One region of the Rheinheimera fenheensis genome, then DNA from elsewhere that is predicted to be linked to it. Evidence: predicted binding sites of a transcription regulator. Region 1 holds the regulator's gene; the other holds the start of a gene.
The links. The regulator sigma-54, encoded in region 1, starts transcription at its own class of promoters, with help from an activator protein. The targets are predictions, from matches to a motif close to TGGCANGNTNCNTGCTT.

Region 1 (8,359 bases):
GTTCTGCCAGCTGATGCACATTCAAGTCGGTGGTATCAATATAGAGGTCGGCCCGGCTGGATATAGGGTCTAACAGCTGCTGCTCGCGCTGTATCGCTTCATCCAGCGACATGGCCTGATGCGACAGCGGGTGTAACCGGCGTGTTTCGCTAAAACGCTTAATTAAGCTGGCGTGATCGGCATCCAGGTAAAGAATGGTCAGGTCGAGTTTGCGTGGCAGGTAAGACAGAATCTCAGACAGCTCATTGGGGTCTTGTGGCAGGTTCCGCACGTCTATGCTTACGGCAACACGCTCATACTGCCCCATAACAGTGGTCGCCAGCGTAGGCAGCAAATTAACCGGAATATTGTCGACACAGTAGTAGCCTAGGTCTTCCATCACCCTCAGCGCGACAGATTTGCCTGAGCCGGAACGACCACTGACTACCAGCAGCTTCATTTGTCGGTATCCACTGTGCTGTAATCCACCAACAGCTTGTACAACTCCTGATTTGTCTGAGCATGGCGGATTTTTTTTGTGAGTTCTTTCTGGCTTAACAGCTTGGCGATACCCGCTAAGGTACTAAGGTGCGCCTGACATTGTTCTTCGGGTATTAAAATAGCGCAAAAAATATCTACCGGCTGATTGTCTATTGCATCAAAGGGGATGGCCTCTTTACTGACCACAAAGACCAGTACCGGCTGGGTCACGGACTTTAATTTGCCGTGCGGTATGGCGATACCGCCACCGATGCCGGTAGAGCCAAGCTTTTCCCGTGTCATCAGGGCTTCCAGGATACTGTACTCGGTCATGTCAGGCAGCTGTTGATGCGCCAGCTCGGCAATGTACTCGAGGATCCGTTTTTTGCTATTAAAAAGAACTGCACTTTTAGTGCAGTTCTCAGCAAGCATTGCAGTTAGATTCATCATGTCAGGTTAGTGTCGGGCTATTTTCTCTTTATGCTTAATCACCTGGCGATCGAGTTTATCTATCAGCTGGTCGATAGCGGCATACATATTTTCATCTTCAGAAACCGCAAAAACTTCACCGCCGTTCAGGTGGAGCTTGGCTTCAGCAATCTGTTTCAATTTTTCCACGTTTAGGATCACATGTACATTGTTTATATGATCAAAATGGCGTTCCAGCTTAGCAAACTTGCTGTCCACGTACTCTTTTAAGGCTTCAGTAATTTCAACATGGCGACCAGTTAGATTGATTTGCATAGACATATTCCTTCTTTTAGGCTTATTTACAGCAAGGTCTTGCGTTGATTTGACGGTGGAATAAACAGCGATTCACGGTATTTGGCAATGGTGCGTCGTGCTACGTTAATTCCTTGCTCCAGCAAAATATCGGCCATCTTACTGTCACTCAGCGGTTTGGCCGGGTTTTCCGCCGCCACTAATTTTTTAATAAACGCCCTTATGGCAGTTGACGAACATTCACCGCCACTCTCTGTACTAACATGACTGGAAAAAAAGAATTTAAGTTCAAAGATCCCTCTGGGTGTGTGCATATACTTTTGGGTGGTAACCCGGGAAATGGTGGACTCGTGCATGCCAACCATTTCTGCTACGTCATTCAACACCATCGGCTTCATGGCCTCTTCACCATGCTCAAAAAAGGCCTGCTGTTGTTGCACAATACAATTGGCCACTTTTAATAAAGTTTCGTTACGGCTTTCCAGACTCTTTAAAAACCATTTAGCCTCCTGCAGATGTGAACGTATAAACTGGCTGTCGGACGCATTTCGGGCTGTTCTTGACATCGCCGCGTACTGCTGGTTAATGCGCACTTTTGGCATCGCGTCCGGGTTTAGCTCAACCTGCCAGCGACCTTTTACCTTAGTCACACTCACATCCGGTATCACGTACTGCTGTTCTTGTCGTATCACATCAGCGCCGGGCCTTGGGTTTAAACTGTGGATCAGCCGCATCACTTCTTTCAGTTCATCCTCTTTGAGTTTAGTCACCCGCATCAAAGAACGAAAGTCACGATTGGCTAAAAATTCAGTGTGGTCTCGGATCAGGCTTTGCGCCTCACTGAGAAAGGGAGTGGCCGGATCGAATTGACGTAGCTGTACCAACAAACACTCCTGCACCGAACGGGCACCTACGCCAACCGGGTCAAATAACTGAATGCGTTTGATTACGGCTTCTACTTCATCGGCTTCTACCTCTGGCAAGCCGAGTGAGTCGAGAATATCTTCGCAGCTGATGGTTAATAAGCCATTGTCATCGATGGCTTCAATAATAATCTCGGCGATGGCGCGGTCGGTGTCAGTAAAGGGTGTAAGCTGCATTTGCCAGCGCAAATAATCCTGCAGGGTTTCACTGGTTTCACCCTGATAGACATAATCGTCATCCGGATTGCCGGCGCTACCGGCACTGACCGGTTCTGCACTAACCAAATCATCCCAGTTGTTGTCCAGCGGTAAGTCTTCCTGAATATTTTGCTCGGTCATCGCCTCGCTGCTGTCAGGCTCGCTGGGTTCAAAGCTGTCATCCGGATTATGATCGACGTCGGCCGCTTTGGTGTCAGATAGGTCGATGTGCTCTTTGGGTTCAGGGTTAAAGCTGTCGAATTCGTCTTCGGCTTCCAATAAGGGGTTAGCGTCTAGCGCTTCCTGAATTTCCTGCTGCAACTCTATCGTCGACAACTGTAACAGGCGAATTGCCTGTTGCAATTGTGGCGTCATGGTTAGCTGCTGTCCTAAGCGAAGTTGCAAAGAGGGTTTCATCTACTTCTACCGTTCTCCTGAATCACACGCTGTTGTTGTTTTTTGCTAACTATAGCCTGAATTGCTCGCCAAGGTATACATCGCGTACTTTCTGATTAGCCAGCACGTCTTGTGGTGCACCGGAGGCAATCAGCTCGCCATGACTGACAATGTAGGCGATTTCACACACATCAAGGGTTTCACGCACATTATGGTCGGTAATCAGTACCCCAATGCCCCGTTGCGCCAGGTGCTGAATAATTTTTTTAATGTCTAATACTGAAATAGGGTCAACACCGGCAAAGGGCTCGTCCAGCAGGATAAAGGCCGGATTAGCCGCCAGAGCGCGGGCAATTTCTACCCGGCGCCGCTCGCCACCGGATAAGCTCATGCCCAAGCTATGTTTGATGTGGCCGATATGAAACTCTTCGAGTAAATCGTCGGCAATTTCCTCCCGTTGGGTGCGGCTTAAGTCTTTACGGGTTTGCAAAATAGCCAATAAATTATCGTACACGCTAAGCTTGCGGAAAATAGAGCTTTCCTGTGGCAAATAGCCGATACCGCAACGTGCCCGCTCGTGGATTGGGCTGAAGGTAATGTCCTGTTCATTAAGGCTGATATGGCCTTTATCAGAGGGCACCAAACCCACAATCATGTAAAAGGTGGTGGTTTTACCGGCCCCATTTGGGCCGAGCAAGCCAACAATCTGGCCGGCGTTCACCGACAGGCTGACATCCTTTACGACTTGCCGGCCTTTATAACTTTTAGCCAGATGTGAGGCGACTAACTTCATGGATTGTTCTTTTCCTCTGGCGTAAAAATGGTGGTGACCCGCTTAGAGTCGTTACTTTCGGCACTGAGCTGCTTTTTCTCGACGTTATAGCGGATAACCGAGGCTTTTACTACACTGCCACTTTGTGTCAGTTCGGCATCGCCGCTCAGCGTCAGGGTGCGGCTGGAAGGCTCGTAACGCATTTGCGCTGCCGTAGCGGTTACCGGCTGGCCGTTATCCAGTTGCTGTGAGTAACTTACCGGGCTGCCGGTTGCGGTATACACCTCTTTACCCTTGCCGGCACTGGCATCAATTTCCAGTTGATCGGCTTTCATTTGTAAAGAACCTTGCGTTATCAGCACGTTAGAGCGGTAGGTGAGGATGTTTTCCTCTACCGACACCAGTTGGTCGGCGTCTATTTGAATCTGCTGGCTGTAGTCTGGTTGGGCGGCGCTCAGGCTGGCGCAGCCAAAACATAATGCTAAAAAAAACTTAGTTTTCATTCTGATATACCGTTTTATCATGCTGTAATAGCTGGAAGGTTTTACTTTTCAGGTCTGCGTTAATACCGTTGCCGAGAATATAAAACCCCTGACCCTGAATTCTAACCGGGTGATTATTAATCAAGGCATTGCTGGGAAACAACATTTCCAGTTGCTCGGTTTCAATACGTTGAATCAATTCGTTTTGTTGCTGACTGACAATTTGTACCTGCTGCTCCAGAATGATCTTATCCTGTGGAAACCACACTGCATAGCGGCTGCTGGCACGCCAGTTTGGCTGCTGCTGTGCGTTGTACAGGGTATACACTGGCTGTTCAAACTGGGTAAAACCGAGTTGGGCAAAATGCTCAAGCCGCTCTGCACTGACAGTGTCAGCCAGATAGCCCTCGGCGTTGTATAGCCTTCGGGTAACGTTTTGCGCGACATAATCAGGCAACAGCTCTTGATCGGTCTTTAGCGGGTCTGTCAGCTCTGCCGGTTCAAACCAGAGGTAAAGTGCTGTTGCAGTTAATGCCAGGACCACCAAGGTCAGCAGTTTTCTCATGCGCTGCTTCCGTCGAACAAACCAAATTTCTGCTGACTGATGAGCAGTAAATCACACAGCTCTCTGACCGCACCAAAGCCACCGTTTAAGCTGGTAACATAACCGGCATGCTTTACCAGGTAAGGGTGAGCATCCTTCACTGCTACCGCCAGGCCGCAGTGTTGCATCACCTGCCAGTCGGCCAGATCATCGCCGATATAGGCAACATTGGCGGCGTTAAGTTGCAATTTTTGCAGGAGCTCTTCAAAAGCCGCCAGCTTATTTTCCTGGCCTTGATAAATGTACTGTACGCTCAGTGCCGTCATGCGCTGCTGCACAATGGCAGAGTTGCGACCGGTAATTACCGCGACTTCGACGCCGGCCTGACGCAGTGCTTTAATGCCGTAGCCATCGCGGGTGTGAAAGGCTTTTAGCTCTTCGCCATTGTTGCCAAGGTAAATACGGCCATCAGAAAATACACCATCAACATCACAAATCAGCAGTTTTACCTGGCTAGCGCGCTCTAAAAGCGACTGATTAACTCTTTGGTATAGATCGCTAAACAGGGACATTTACATTACTCCGGCACGTAACAGGTCATGCATATTCATCGCGCCTACCGGGACTTTGTGCTCATCGACTATAATAAGACCGTTAATTTTTTTCTGCTGCATAATTTGCAGCGCTTCAGCTGCTAACATTTGTGCATTGGCTGTAATGCAGTTTCTGGTCATCACTTCAGCAATCTGGCTGCTATGAATGTCGATCCGTAAATCCAGCAATCGGCGTAAATCGCCGTCGGTGAATATGCCGGCCAGACGGCCATCGGGCTCGGTAATCGCGGTCATGCCCAAGCCTTTTTTCGAAATCTCCAGCAAAGCATCTTTAATCGTGGCACTGCTCGGCACCGCGGGCAGCTCTTCACCACGATGCATAATATCTTCAAGCCGCAGCAGCAATTTGCGTCCCAGACTACCACCAGGATGTGACAGGGCGAAATCGTCTGCTGAGAAACCACGTGCATCGAGCAAAGACACCGCTAAGGCATCGCCCATCGCCAGCGTTGCTGTGGTGCTGGCCGTGGGGGCTAAGCCCAGTGGACAGGCTTCTTGTTCTACCTTTACACACAGATGGGCATCGGCCAGCTTAGCCAGGGTAGACGCCGGGTTGCCGGTCATGGCAATAAGTTTTATGCCCAGGCGTTTAATCACCGGCACTATGGTTAACACTTCGGCAGTTTCACCGGAGTTCGAAATAGCAATGACGACATCATCGCGGGTCAGCATACCCAAATCACCATGGCTGGCTTCACCGGGGTGGACAAAAAATGCCGGCGAACCGGTAGAGGCCAAAGTGGCGGCAATTTTACTGCCAATGTGGCCCGATTTACCCATGCCCGTGACAATGGTTTTACCTCTGCTGTCTAGTATAAGCTGACAAGCTAGATCAAAACTGCCATCCAGATACTGCTGTAATTGAGCAACCGCTGCGGCTTCAATTTTCAGTACCTCAGCAGCGCGGCTTCTAAAATCTGTGTGCATATGACGTCTCTGTCTGTTAACGGTTAAGGCTGTAGAACAGTAAATACTGATAACCCGCAAAAGCAGCCAGTAGTATAGCGCCTTCAGCACGGTTAATGCGTTGAATACTTCCTAAGCGCAATGACATTAACAGCATGACGAGCGTGGCACCCAGCATAACGTAGCCATCGCGACCTGCCGCCATGGGATCCAGACTCGCCGGACCGATAACAGCTCCTAATCCGAGTACAGCGAGAATATTAAAAATGTTAGAGCCAATAATATTGCCAAGCGCTAAATCGTCTTCACCTTTTAAAATACCAATGACACTGGCGGCCAGTTCCGGCAGGCTGGTGCCAATAGCAATAATTGTCAGGCCTATGACGAGATCGCTAAGGCCGGCATAGCGTGCAATCGTCACGGCGCCGTGCACCAGCAACTGCGAACTGGCTAGCAGCAGGACCAAACCGGCGATTACCCATAGTATCGCTTTGAACAGAGGCGCCGGCTCGGGTAATTCGGCATTAATTTCAGCTACCAGAGGGTCATCGGTACGGGCGTGCTTGCCCCAGTAAACCAGCAAACAGAGAAAACTAACAAAGGCTATCAGCAGTAATATGCCTTCAGTTCGGGTTAAGGCATTGTCTGAGATAAAGTAGTAACCCAGTAAGGTGCAAAGCAGCAACAGCGGGTATTCACGTTTTAGCGTCAATGATGACACTGCAATAGGTTTTAGTAAGGCGGCTGCACCAATAACCAACAAAATATTGGTGATGTTTGAACCCAACGCATTACCGACAGAGGTATCGATGCGACCTTGCCAGGCGGCACTGGCTGATACCAGCATTTCTGGTGCTGATGAGCCCATGGCAACAATGGTTAGGCCAATAACCATAGGAGAAATACCCGCCGTGCGGGCGACAGAGGCGGCGCCAAACACGAAACGGTCGGCACTCCAGATCAATAAGATCAAGCCGACCACAACAAAAATAATGGCTAATAACAGCGGCGACAAAGCAAATTCCTTAAGTGTTACCAGGCGATCAACGGTTATTTTCCAGTTTATTGCCATTAATTGCAAAAAAAGCTGTGCTCGTGCGTAGTCATCGATTTTTCGCACAGTTTGTTACGATTTTTTGTAACGACTTTATCGGGCAACACGTTTACAATATTGCAGCTTTGACAGACCTCTGATTGAAAACATACATCGTTGTATGTATATTGCGTCGCAATAAGTGTAAGCCTGCAGGCAGGCAAAGAGAGTGAATTTGGCAGATATTCTGATTGATATACAGCAACTGAACTTCAGCCGGGGTGAGCGCGTAATTTACCGCGATCTGAATATGCAGTTTGCCCGTGGCAAAGTCACCGCCATTATGGGCCCCAGTGGCATAGGTAAAACGACGTTACTGCGGCTGATTGGCGGGCAGTTAAAGCCCAGCAGTGGCAAGATACTGTTTGACGGTCAGGACATTCCGCAACTATCACGCCGGGCGTTGTACCAGCTGCGAAAACGCATGAGCATGTTGTTTCAAAGCGGGGCCCTGTTCAGTGAAATGTCGGTGTTTGATAACGTTGCTTTTCCGATCCGTGAACATACCAAGCTGCCGGAGTCTTTGATACGGCTGATTGTGTTAATGAAACTTGAAGCTGTCGGGCTTAGGGGCGCACGGGATTTAATGCCGGCAGAGCTGTCTGGTGGTATGGCAAGGCGGGCAGCGTTGGCACGTGCCATAGCACTGGATCCTGAGCTGATTATGTATGATGAGCCGTTTGCCGGACAGGACCCGATTTCTATGGGCGTGATAGTACGGCTTATCAAGTCGCTGAACAATGCACTGGGGTTAACCTCAGTTGTGGTGTCACATGATGTGACTGAAGTGATGAGCATTGCAGATTACGTCTATGTCGTGGCTGAGCAGACAGTCATTGGCGAGGGTACGCCAGAGCAATTACGGGCGCACCCGTCGCCACTGGTGCAGCAATTCTTGCAGGGTGAAGCTGACGGCGCGGTGCCGTTTCATTTTAAAGCGGCACCTTATGCCACAGAGCTTATGGAGTTAGCCAGGTGATCGCAGATAACTTACAACGACTTGGCGCAGCGACGATTAATAGCATAACCGGTTTTGGCCGGGCGGGGCTGATGCTGTTTGGTGCTCTGATCGGTAAGCCTGACATTCGTAAAGGTTTTCCGCTGCTGATTAAGCAGCTCTACGTGATTGGTGTTTTATCGCTACTGATCATTCTGGTGTCGGGACTCTTTATCGGTATGGTGCTGGCGCTACAAGGGTACACCGTATTAGTAAAGTTTGGCGCCGAACAAATGTTGGGGCCTTTAGTTG
Region 2 (8,359 bases), on a different contig from region 1:
AGAAATTCTGACCAGGATCAAAGAGTGAAGCCGTTACCTGACCGATATTGTGTAGCTTACGCAGCAGCTCGTCTGCAACCTGGTCATGTAAGTGCGCCTGAGCAAATTCACTGAACTGGGCTTTGGCCTGAGCACCGGCTGCGCGTAATTGCGCAGCTCTGGCATCAACATCAAGCAGATTGCGGCTATCAGTTGGTTGACCGGCACGGATTTGATAGCGCAGTCGTTTGCTGTCTGGATTAACGCCAACCAACTGGTCAAAAAAACGCTGCTGAAGCGTATCCGCTGCCAGCACTGTGGAGTTTGTCACGTGTCGTTACTTCCATTAGCCAAATTAAAAATACCCCATCCTGTGGTGCAGACAGGTTTCAGTCAAGCCGCGCTGTGTCTGTCGTTAACTGTAAAAAATTTGCCAGCAGCTCTTTACCTTGCTGACTTAATATTGCCTCAGGATGAAACTGTATGCCATGAATAGGCAAACTACGGTGCATAAGACCCATAATATCGACCGCTGTATCGTTATCATTAGTGGTCCAGGCAGTTTCAATCAGCTCGGCAGGCAGGCTTTGCCGTTCCACCACCAACGAGTGGTAACGGGTAACATCCAACGGGTTAGCCAGCCCGGCAAACACTGACTGACTGTTGTGGCGGATTAACGAGTTTTTGCCATGCATCACCTGTGCGGCACGCACGACTTTGGCACCAAATACCTGAGCAATGGCCTGATGCCCCAGACAAACGCCCAAAATGGGCAGCTTGCCGGCAAAATGCTCAATTGCCCCCAGTGAAATGCCGGCATCGTCCGGTGTTTTTGGCCCAGGCGAAATCACCAGATAGGCTGGTGAGAGCGCCTGAATTTGCGTCAGACTAATGTCATCGTTACGTCGCACCATCACCTGTTGGCCCAATGCAGCGAAATACTGCATCAGGTTATAGGTAAAGGAGTCGTAGTTATCAATCAGCAGTAGCATAAGCGTGGCCTGTGGCGCGCCTAGGGCGCAACAAAACCCACAGCATCATTTACTTTGGCCAGGGTGTTAGCGGCACGGCTACGGGCTTTTTCTGCTCCTTCACGCATTACCGCTTGTAAGGTAGGCAAATCAGCGCGCAGCTCGCTAAAGGTTTTTTGTACCGGCTCTAACAGACTGATAACAGCATCAGCGACATCGCCCTTTAAATGGCCATACATTTTTCCTTCGTACTCGGCTTCCAGCGCGGTAATGGTTTTACCGGTAACACCACTTAAAATACTCAGCAGATTGGCAACACCAGGCTTGGCATCAAGGTCAAACCTTACGCGTGGTGGATCTTCTGAATCAGTCATCGCCTTTTTGAATTTCTTGCTGATCATCTTCGGATCTTCGAGCAGACCAACAAAATTCCACGGATTATCATCCGATTTTGACATCTTCTTCGTTGGGTCTTGCAGGCTCATCACCCGGGCAGCCACCGGTGGAATATAAGGCTCGGGTACGGTGAAAATATCACCATGTACCGCATTAAACCGCATAGCGACATCGCGGGCCAACTCAAGATGCTGCTTTTGGTCATGGCCTACCGGAATTTGGTTAGCCTGATACAATAAAATGTCTGCGGCCATCAGCACCGGATAGGTAAACAAACCGGCATTGACGTTATTGTTATGCCGTTCTGACTTGTCTTTAAACTGCGTCATGCGGCTTAGCTCGCCAAATTGGGTGTAGCAATTCAGCACCCAGGCCAGTTGGCTATGCTCAGGCACATGCGATTGCATAAACACCGCTGAGCGCTTAGGGTCGATGCCACATGCCAGATAAAGCGCCAGGCTATCCAGGGAGGCGCTGCGTAGCGCTGCAGGTTCTTGACGCACCGTAATGGCGTGCAGGTCAACGATACAATATAAGCAGTCATAATCATCCTGCATTTTATCCCACTGGCGCAGGGCACCCAGATAATTTCCTATTGTCAGTTGGCCAGATGGCTGTGCGCCACTGAGTACTATGGGCTTTTTGCTCATTATTGTATCCACTATTACCATTGTTTCAGGTTAACTTTAGGCCGGCAACCCAGCCGCTGTGTGCGCCATTATATCTGCTAAGGGGCTAGACCGGCAGTAAAAATGCGTTTTAGCATACCACTAAGAGGTTAGGGTTTTGGCCAGCTGCTGACGCATTTGATTTATTACGTCTTTGTAGTCCGGCGCATTAAAAATGGCTGAGCCGGCAACAAACATATCTGCACCAGCAGCGGCAATCTCAGCAATGTTCTCCACTGTCACACCGCCATCGATTTCTAGCCGGATGGGTAAGCCGCTCTGATCAATTAACCGACGAGCGTCAGATAGCTTAGTTAGCGTAGCCGGAATAAATTTTTGTCCGCCAAAGCCCGGGTTTACCGACATCAGTAGCACCATATCAACTTTATCCAGCACATAATCAAGATAGCTCAATGGCGTAGCCGGATTAAAAACCAAGCCAGCTTTGCAGCCATGGCTTTTGATCAGTTGTAGTGTGCGGTCAATATGGCGTGAGGCTTCAGGATGAAAGGTAATCATACTGGCGCCGGCCTGAGCAAACTGTGGCACTAAACTGTCCACCGGCTCTACCATCAGGTGCACATCAATAGGTGCAGTGATACCATAGTTACGCAGCGCCTGACATACCATAGGGCCAATAGTCAGGTTGGGCACATAATGATTATCCATCACATCAAAATGCACCACATCGGCACCCGCGTTCAACACTGCCTTGACCTCCTCGCCTAAACGGGCAAAGTCAGCCGACAAAATCGATGGTGCAATCAGATAAGGTTGCATAGCAACACCCCCAAAATCCGCAAAGCCGATACTTTACTGGATTTGCTGCTAAAAAACACGCTGACACAGCGCCAACTTGCTGCACGCAAAATAAGCAACAACGCACCAATACTGCACAAGTTGCTGCTAACTCAAACCGACTAAAATGTCTATGCGTTTGAAAATAAATGATTTATTTAACTGGCATACATCTTGGAATGCCAAAGGCAGGGAACAGAGAAAAGGGCTAATAAAATGAAAACAGCAACACAACGTACTATTTTGGCAGCAAGTTTATGGATGCTGGGCACTGGCCTTAGCAACGCGACCGCATCAGAGCTAACGTTGAGCGGTGATGTAACCTTTGCGTCAGACTATGCCTTTCGCGGTATATCACAAACCGAGGAAGCTCCGGCACTACAAGGTGGCTTATCACTGAGCTCTGCATCGGGCTTTTACGCTTCTGTCTGGGGCTCGAACGTTGACTTTCTGGCTGAAGGCACGCTGGAGCTGGATGTGATGCTGGGTTGGAGTGGTGCTATTAATGACGATTGGTCGACCGATGTCGGCATTATGCGTTATGGCTACCCGAATGCTGAAATTGACGGCTCTAACTTTTATGAGCTTTATGGCTCGCTGTCATACAAAGATCTGACGTTTGGTTTGGCGTACAGTGATGACTACTACGCGAATAGTGGCAACTTTATTTATGTGTATGCCAATTATGCCTATGCGCTTAGCGACAATCTGAGTTTGGACTTACATGTGGGTCAAAACGAATATGATGATAGCAGTGCCAGTTATCTGGACTGGAGTATCGGTTTAAGCACAGAAGTATTGGGAGCAGGGTTAAGCCTGACGTATGTCGATACCGATATCAATGGGTCTTACCTGGCAGATAGCCGGGTCATTTTTGCCATATCAAAAAGCTTCTAATCTGACAGGCTGGCAGCGTGCTGCCAGCTTTTTTCACTACCCACTGATCCATGTGCGGCACTATGGCTTATAAATGCTTGGTTGCTGAATTAATAATCAGCTTGTGTCACTTAACCAGATGTTTTATCATCAGTGTGTTTTAGAAGAGCAAATGGATTTAACATGAAATTTACCAAGCTGTACCAAGCTGCTTTAATTTCAGCTGGCATTACTGCCGGTGCTCTTTATGTTGTAGCGCCAAAGCTGCTAACTAGCCAACACTGTGCCGCGCTTGAAGACACTACTGCACAGCAACAGTGTTTAGCAACACAGCAACAAAGCTGGTTTAGTTGGTTTCAGGGCAATAGTCGCTCTACTCAGTTTCATTTTGTTGACTTGCTGGAACTGTTGAGCCGGCTAAGCCCTGCACAAAAACCTTAAATGGCAAATAAGCCAACGCTGAGACAAGTGATTAAGGCTGTTTTTGGTGCTTTCATTGGTGTGCAGTCAGAGCAACAGCGCCAACAGGACTTTGCCAGCAGCAGTCCTATTCCTTACATCGTAGTCGGCTTAGTCGTTACCCTACTTTTTGTGGCTGTATTGTTACTGGTGGTGAAACTGGTACTGGCATAGCCTGATACACCGCAAATAATTCCGCTACCTTACCCCTGCCAGAACCCTTTTGGCTAATTGAACGCCCTACCTGCAAACTATGTAATACCGCTTGCTGATATATTTTACGTGTCCAGGTGGTATCGTGGTTACTGATCACTACCGTTACACCGCGTTGCTGAGCTTTTTCTGCCAAATTAGCCAGTTGTGCCTGATCATCCAAATCAAAGCCTTGCCTGGCATAGCTGGTAAAGCTTGCGGTTTTGCTCAGTGGTACATAAGGCGGATCACAATATATAACTGCGCCAGCTTGAGTATGCTGCATCACCTGCTGATAACTGCTGCAGGTGAACGTTGCACGCTGTGCTTTTTCAGCAAAATAATGCAACTCGGCTTCCGGGAAGTAAGGTTTCTTATAACTACCAAAAGGTACATTGAACTTGCCCGACAAATTATAGCGGCACAGGCCATTGTAGCCATGTCGGTTAAGGTAGAGAAACAGCACCGAGCGCTCGTACGGATCCTGGCTTAAATTAAACTGCTGACGCAAACTCAGATAAGCATCACGCTGGTTACTTTGGCTGGTAAATAAGGCTTTGGCATCAGCGATAAAACTCTGATGGCGGCTTTGCAGTAGTTGATATAGCGCGATTAAATCAGCATTTATATCATTTAGCTGATAAGCGGGATAATCGGTATTTAAAAACACCGAGCCTGCGCCAACGAAGGGTTCAACCAGGGTATCTGCAGGCGTCAGATGCCTGCTAATAGCATCGACCAGGTTATACTTACCGCCAGCCCATTTTAAAAATGCCCGGCTTTTTTGCACAGCAGCCATTATCCGCCTATTGCGCCTGCAGACTAAGCTGACGTGCTTTTATCTCAGCCTGAATCGCCTGTACACTCTTAACAAAAGGGCCTGTTGCACGAAGTGCCGAGGGCAATTGTGCCATTTGCTGTTTTGCCTGTTCAGATGAATTAAATGGCGCCAAAACTAATACTAACTGCATCTTACCTTGCCACTGGCGCTGATAGCTAAGCACTTCCAGTTCTGGATAGGCTGCGGTAAAACGTGCCAGCGCCGCGTCGCTGGATAACACGGCCAGCTGCACGGCAAAGTCGCTTTTTGCTATCTGTAACAATGCAGTTTCCTGATAAACATAAGCAGGCACGTTATTATCGGCTTGCACGGTTTGCTGCTTGTCATTGACCAGACCGGTAATATCCGCTGGTAAGCTTTGCGCCTCATCCTCCACAGCTTCAATCTCTGGCTGTGCTGTTGCAAACTCTTGCGCTGGAGCTATCACCGCCGCCGTGTCAGCGGCTAAAGTTTGCGGTTGCAAAGCGTCGACATCCGGCGCTGCGCTACTGGTGTCGCTGAGGTTATCCAAACCAACGTCTGCATCACTGACGCCTGCAGCTAGATCGCTGATGCGGTCATCAGTAACGGTGTCACTGCTGGCAGTTGTCGCTGTAGTATCATCAGAATGCGTTATATTTTGCTCAGTTGGCAACGGCTGACGTTTAGCTGCTTTATCTTCAGCCGGCCACAACAATAAAAGCAACAATACAACCACTGCGCCGCTAGCACCGATGGCCCACAGTGGAATGCGGCTTTTAACCGTATCAACTGCGGTGGTCGCTGATGGTGACCGTGGTGGCAGCAGTAACGCATGTATATTGCCATCAGCGGCTGCCAGACGGCTTGCCAGCTCGATGCTGTTCAGTGTTTCATGCTGTAACAAAATGGCTGCATCGTCCGCTGTTAGCCGGTTTAATGTCAGACTTAACGGTGCCACTCTGAGCGGTTCGCTACAAAAATAAATCAGCAAACAAGGTAAATCAGCGAGCTGCTGTAGCACCGTAAGTGGAAGCTGCTCGGTGTCATCGACGATCAACAAAAGTGGCGTTGTCGTTTTAGCAGCAGTGACTTGATACGCTAAATCAGCGTGCGGCTGCAGCGGTTGCGAAAACCACTGTTGCATCAGTTGTTCACCTGCCTGAGCCGCAGCAACTTTGCCATCCAGCAAGGCGACATTATAATGGTCAGAGAACAACTCGGCAGTCGCTAATGCCAGTGTTGATTTACCGCTACCGACAGCGCCGAGGGCCTCAACTTGTGGTACATCGTTAAACGCTAACTGGAATAATAGCCTTTCCAACCATTCACGCTGCGTAGGCAATAGCTGAGTTTGTTGCGCTAACTTTTGCTGCAAAAGCGTGATATCCATCAGGCAAATATCCTTGTTAGTTCCTGCTCAGTCACATCATCGACAACCGCAGTTTTGCCAAAGCTCGTCGGTAAGACGAAACGCATTTTACCATCACGGACTTTTTTGTCGGTTTTCATATAAGGCATAAAATCGGCAAGCTGCATGCCAGACGGGGGTAATATAGGCAAGTCAAAGGCGTTTAGTAAAGTGCAGATCCGTGTTAACTCCGCCTCGTTAAGCCAGCCGCGCGCAAGCGATACCTTAGCAGCCATTACCATACCCGCTGCAACTGCCTCACCATGCAGCCAGTTACCATAACCAAGCCAGGCCTCAATAGCATGGCCAAAAGTATGGCCCAGGTTTAACAAAGCCCGGTCACCCTGCTCAGTCTCATCACGACTGACAATATCTGCTTTCATTTGACAACAATGACGTACCATCTGTGCCAGACAACTATCGTCTAACTGTAATATTGCCTGTTGCTGTTGCTCTAACCAGCTAAAAAAAGATGCGTCGCCAATCAGACCATATTTAATGACTTCCGCCATGCCTGCGGCAAATTCACGTTTGGGTAAACTGGCAAGTACACGCGTATTTATCAACACCTGTGCCGGTTGTTTAAAAGCACCAATCATGTTTTTACCCAGCGGATGATTCACCGCTGTTTTACCACCCACAGAAGAGTCTACCTGAGATAGCAGTGTGGTTGGGATCTGAATAAAGCTGACACCACGTTGATAACAAGCAGCAACAAAACCGGTAAGGTCGCCGATTACACCGCCACCAAGGGCCACCAGCAACACATCGCGTGATATTTGCTGCTGTAATAAAAAGCTCAATACCTGCTCGAACGACTCTAAGGTTTTATAGGCCTCGCCGTCGGGTAACAAAAAATGCCGCACTTGGGTTTGACCAAATAGTACTTGCACGGCATCTAGATAGAGTGGCGCAACGGTAGGATTTGAAATGACGACAACCTGCTTTTTCGCGGCTAATGCAGGTAAAAGCGGGCTGAAGGTATCGCTAATATTAATCGGGTAGCTGCGCTCGCCAAGTTGCACGTCAACTCTTTGCATTTGCAGCCCCCTGATTAGAAGAAAATTAAAAACCCAGCTGATCGATGATTTGGCTGGCCACTGCCCGAGCACTCTGCTCATCTGTGCGCACTGTAAAGTCGGCGATTTCCGCATACAGTGGGTTACGCTCAGCTGCCAGTCGCTCCAGTACTTCTCTGGGCGCTTCTTCAGTTTGTAGCAGAGGGCGACGCTTATCACGTTGGGTACGTGCTACTTGTTTTTCGATAGGTGTTTCAAGATAAACAACGATACCACGTGCCGACAGGCGGTTACGAGTCTCTTTGCTCAGCACCGAGCCACCACCCGTGGCCAACACAATGCCTTGCAGCTCTGTCAGATCCTGAATGACATTTTCTTCACGTACGCGAAAACCTTCTTCACCTTCCAAATCGAATACCCAGGCGATATCTGCCCCGGTGCGGCGCTCTATTTCCTGATCTGAGTCGTAGAATTCTAGGTGAAGCATGTCTGCTAGGTGACGTCCGATTGTGCTTTTACCCGCACCCATCGGCCCTACGAGGAAGATATTACGTTTTTCTGCCATAAGTCGTATTACTAATCAGCGAAAAGTTGAATTCAAGGACCAAAAGGCTCCCACGAAAATTTGAAGCGCTGAATTATGTCAGGAATAGCCTTTCGTTGGCAAGCTAATTCTGAAAAGCCCGACTAGCTGTAACAGCAGCTAGCCGGGTGAAGCGGTTATATGCCGTCAGTGATAATTTTCGGTGTAACGAAGATCAACAACTCGTTCTTCTCATTAACCTCACGGG

Region 2: a site for sigma-54 is predicted at 2,976-2,992, ahead of ABGI61_RS03720 (TorF family putative porin). Genes of this name have one in related genera too.

The regions. Positions count from the first base shown of each region.
Region 1 covers NZ_JBDPJM010000001.1:266,560-274,918, reverse strand. The annotation lists gene rapZ (RNase adapter RapZ) at 1-439, opposite strand, end outside; gene ptsN (PTS IIA-like nitrogen regulatory protein PtsN) at 436-891, opposite strand; gene hpf (ribosome hibernation promoting factor) at 916-1,203, opposite strand; gene ABGI61_RS01090 (RNA polymerase factor sigma-54) at 1,230-2,720, opposite strand; gene lptB (LPS export ABC transporter ATP-binding protein) at 2,770-3,492, opposite strand; gene lptA (lipopolysaccharide transport periplasmic protein LptA) at 3,489-3,974, opposite strand; gene lptC (LPS export ABC transporter periplasmic protein LptC) at 3,964-4,518, opposite strand; gene kdsC (3-deoxy-manno-octulosonate-8-phosphatase KdsC) at 4,515-5,069, opposite strand; gene ABGI61_RS01065 (KpsF/GutQ family sugar-phosphate isomerase) at 5,070-6,038, opposite strand; gene ABGI61_RS01060 (calcium/sodium antiporter) at 6,055-7,032, opposite strand; gene ABGI61_RS01055 (ATP-binding cassette domain-containing protein) at 7,280-8,089, shown strand; gene mlaE (lipid asymmetry maintenance ABC transporter permease subunit MlaE) at 8,086-8,359, shown strand, end outside.
Region 2 covers NZ_JBDPJM010000002.1:150,534-158,892, forward strand. The annotation lists gene ABGI61_RS03700 (HDOD domain-containing protein) at 1-310, opposite strand, end outside; gene ABGI61_RS03705 (anthranilate synthase component II) at 369-971, opposite strand; gene trpS (tryptophan--tRNA ligase) at 992-1,996, opposite strand; gene rpe (ribulose-phosphate 3-epimerase) at 2,117-2,794, opposite strand; gene ABGI61_RS03720 (TorF family putative porin) at 3,029-3,709, shown strand; gene ABGI61_RS03725 (hypothetical protein) at 3,872-4,129, shown strand; gene ABGI61_RS03730 (DUF2970 domain-containing protein) at 4,130-4,321, shown strand; gene ABGI61_RS03735 (Dam family site-specific DNA-(adenine-N6)-methyltransferase) at 4,266-5,138, opposite strand; gene ABGI61_RS03740 (hypothetical protein) at 5,146-6,531, opposite strand; gene aroB (3-dehydroquinate synthase) at 6,531-7,589, opposite strand; gene aroK (shikimate kinase AroK) at 7,615-8,133, opposite strand; gene ABGI61_RS03755 (type IV pilus secretin PilQ) at 8,289-8,359, opposite strand, start outside.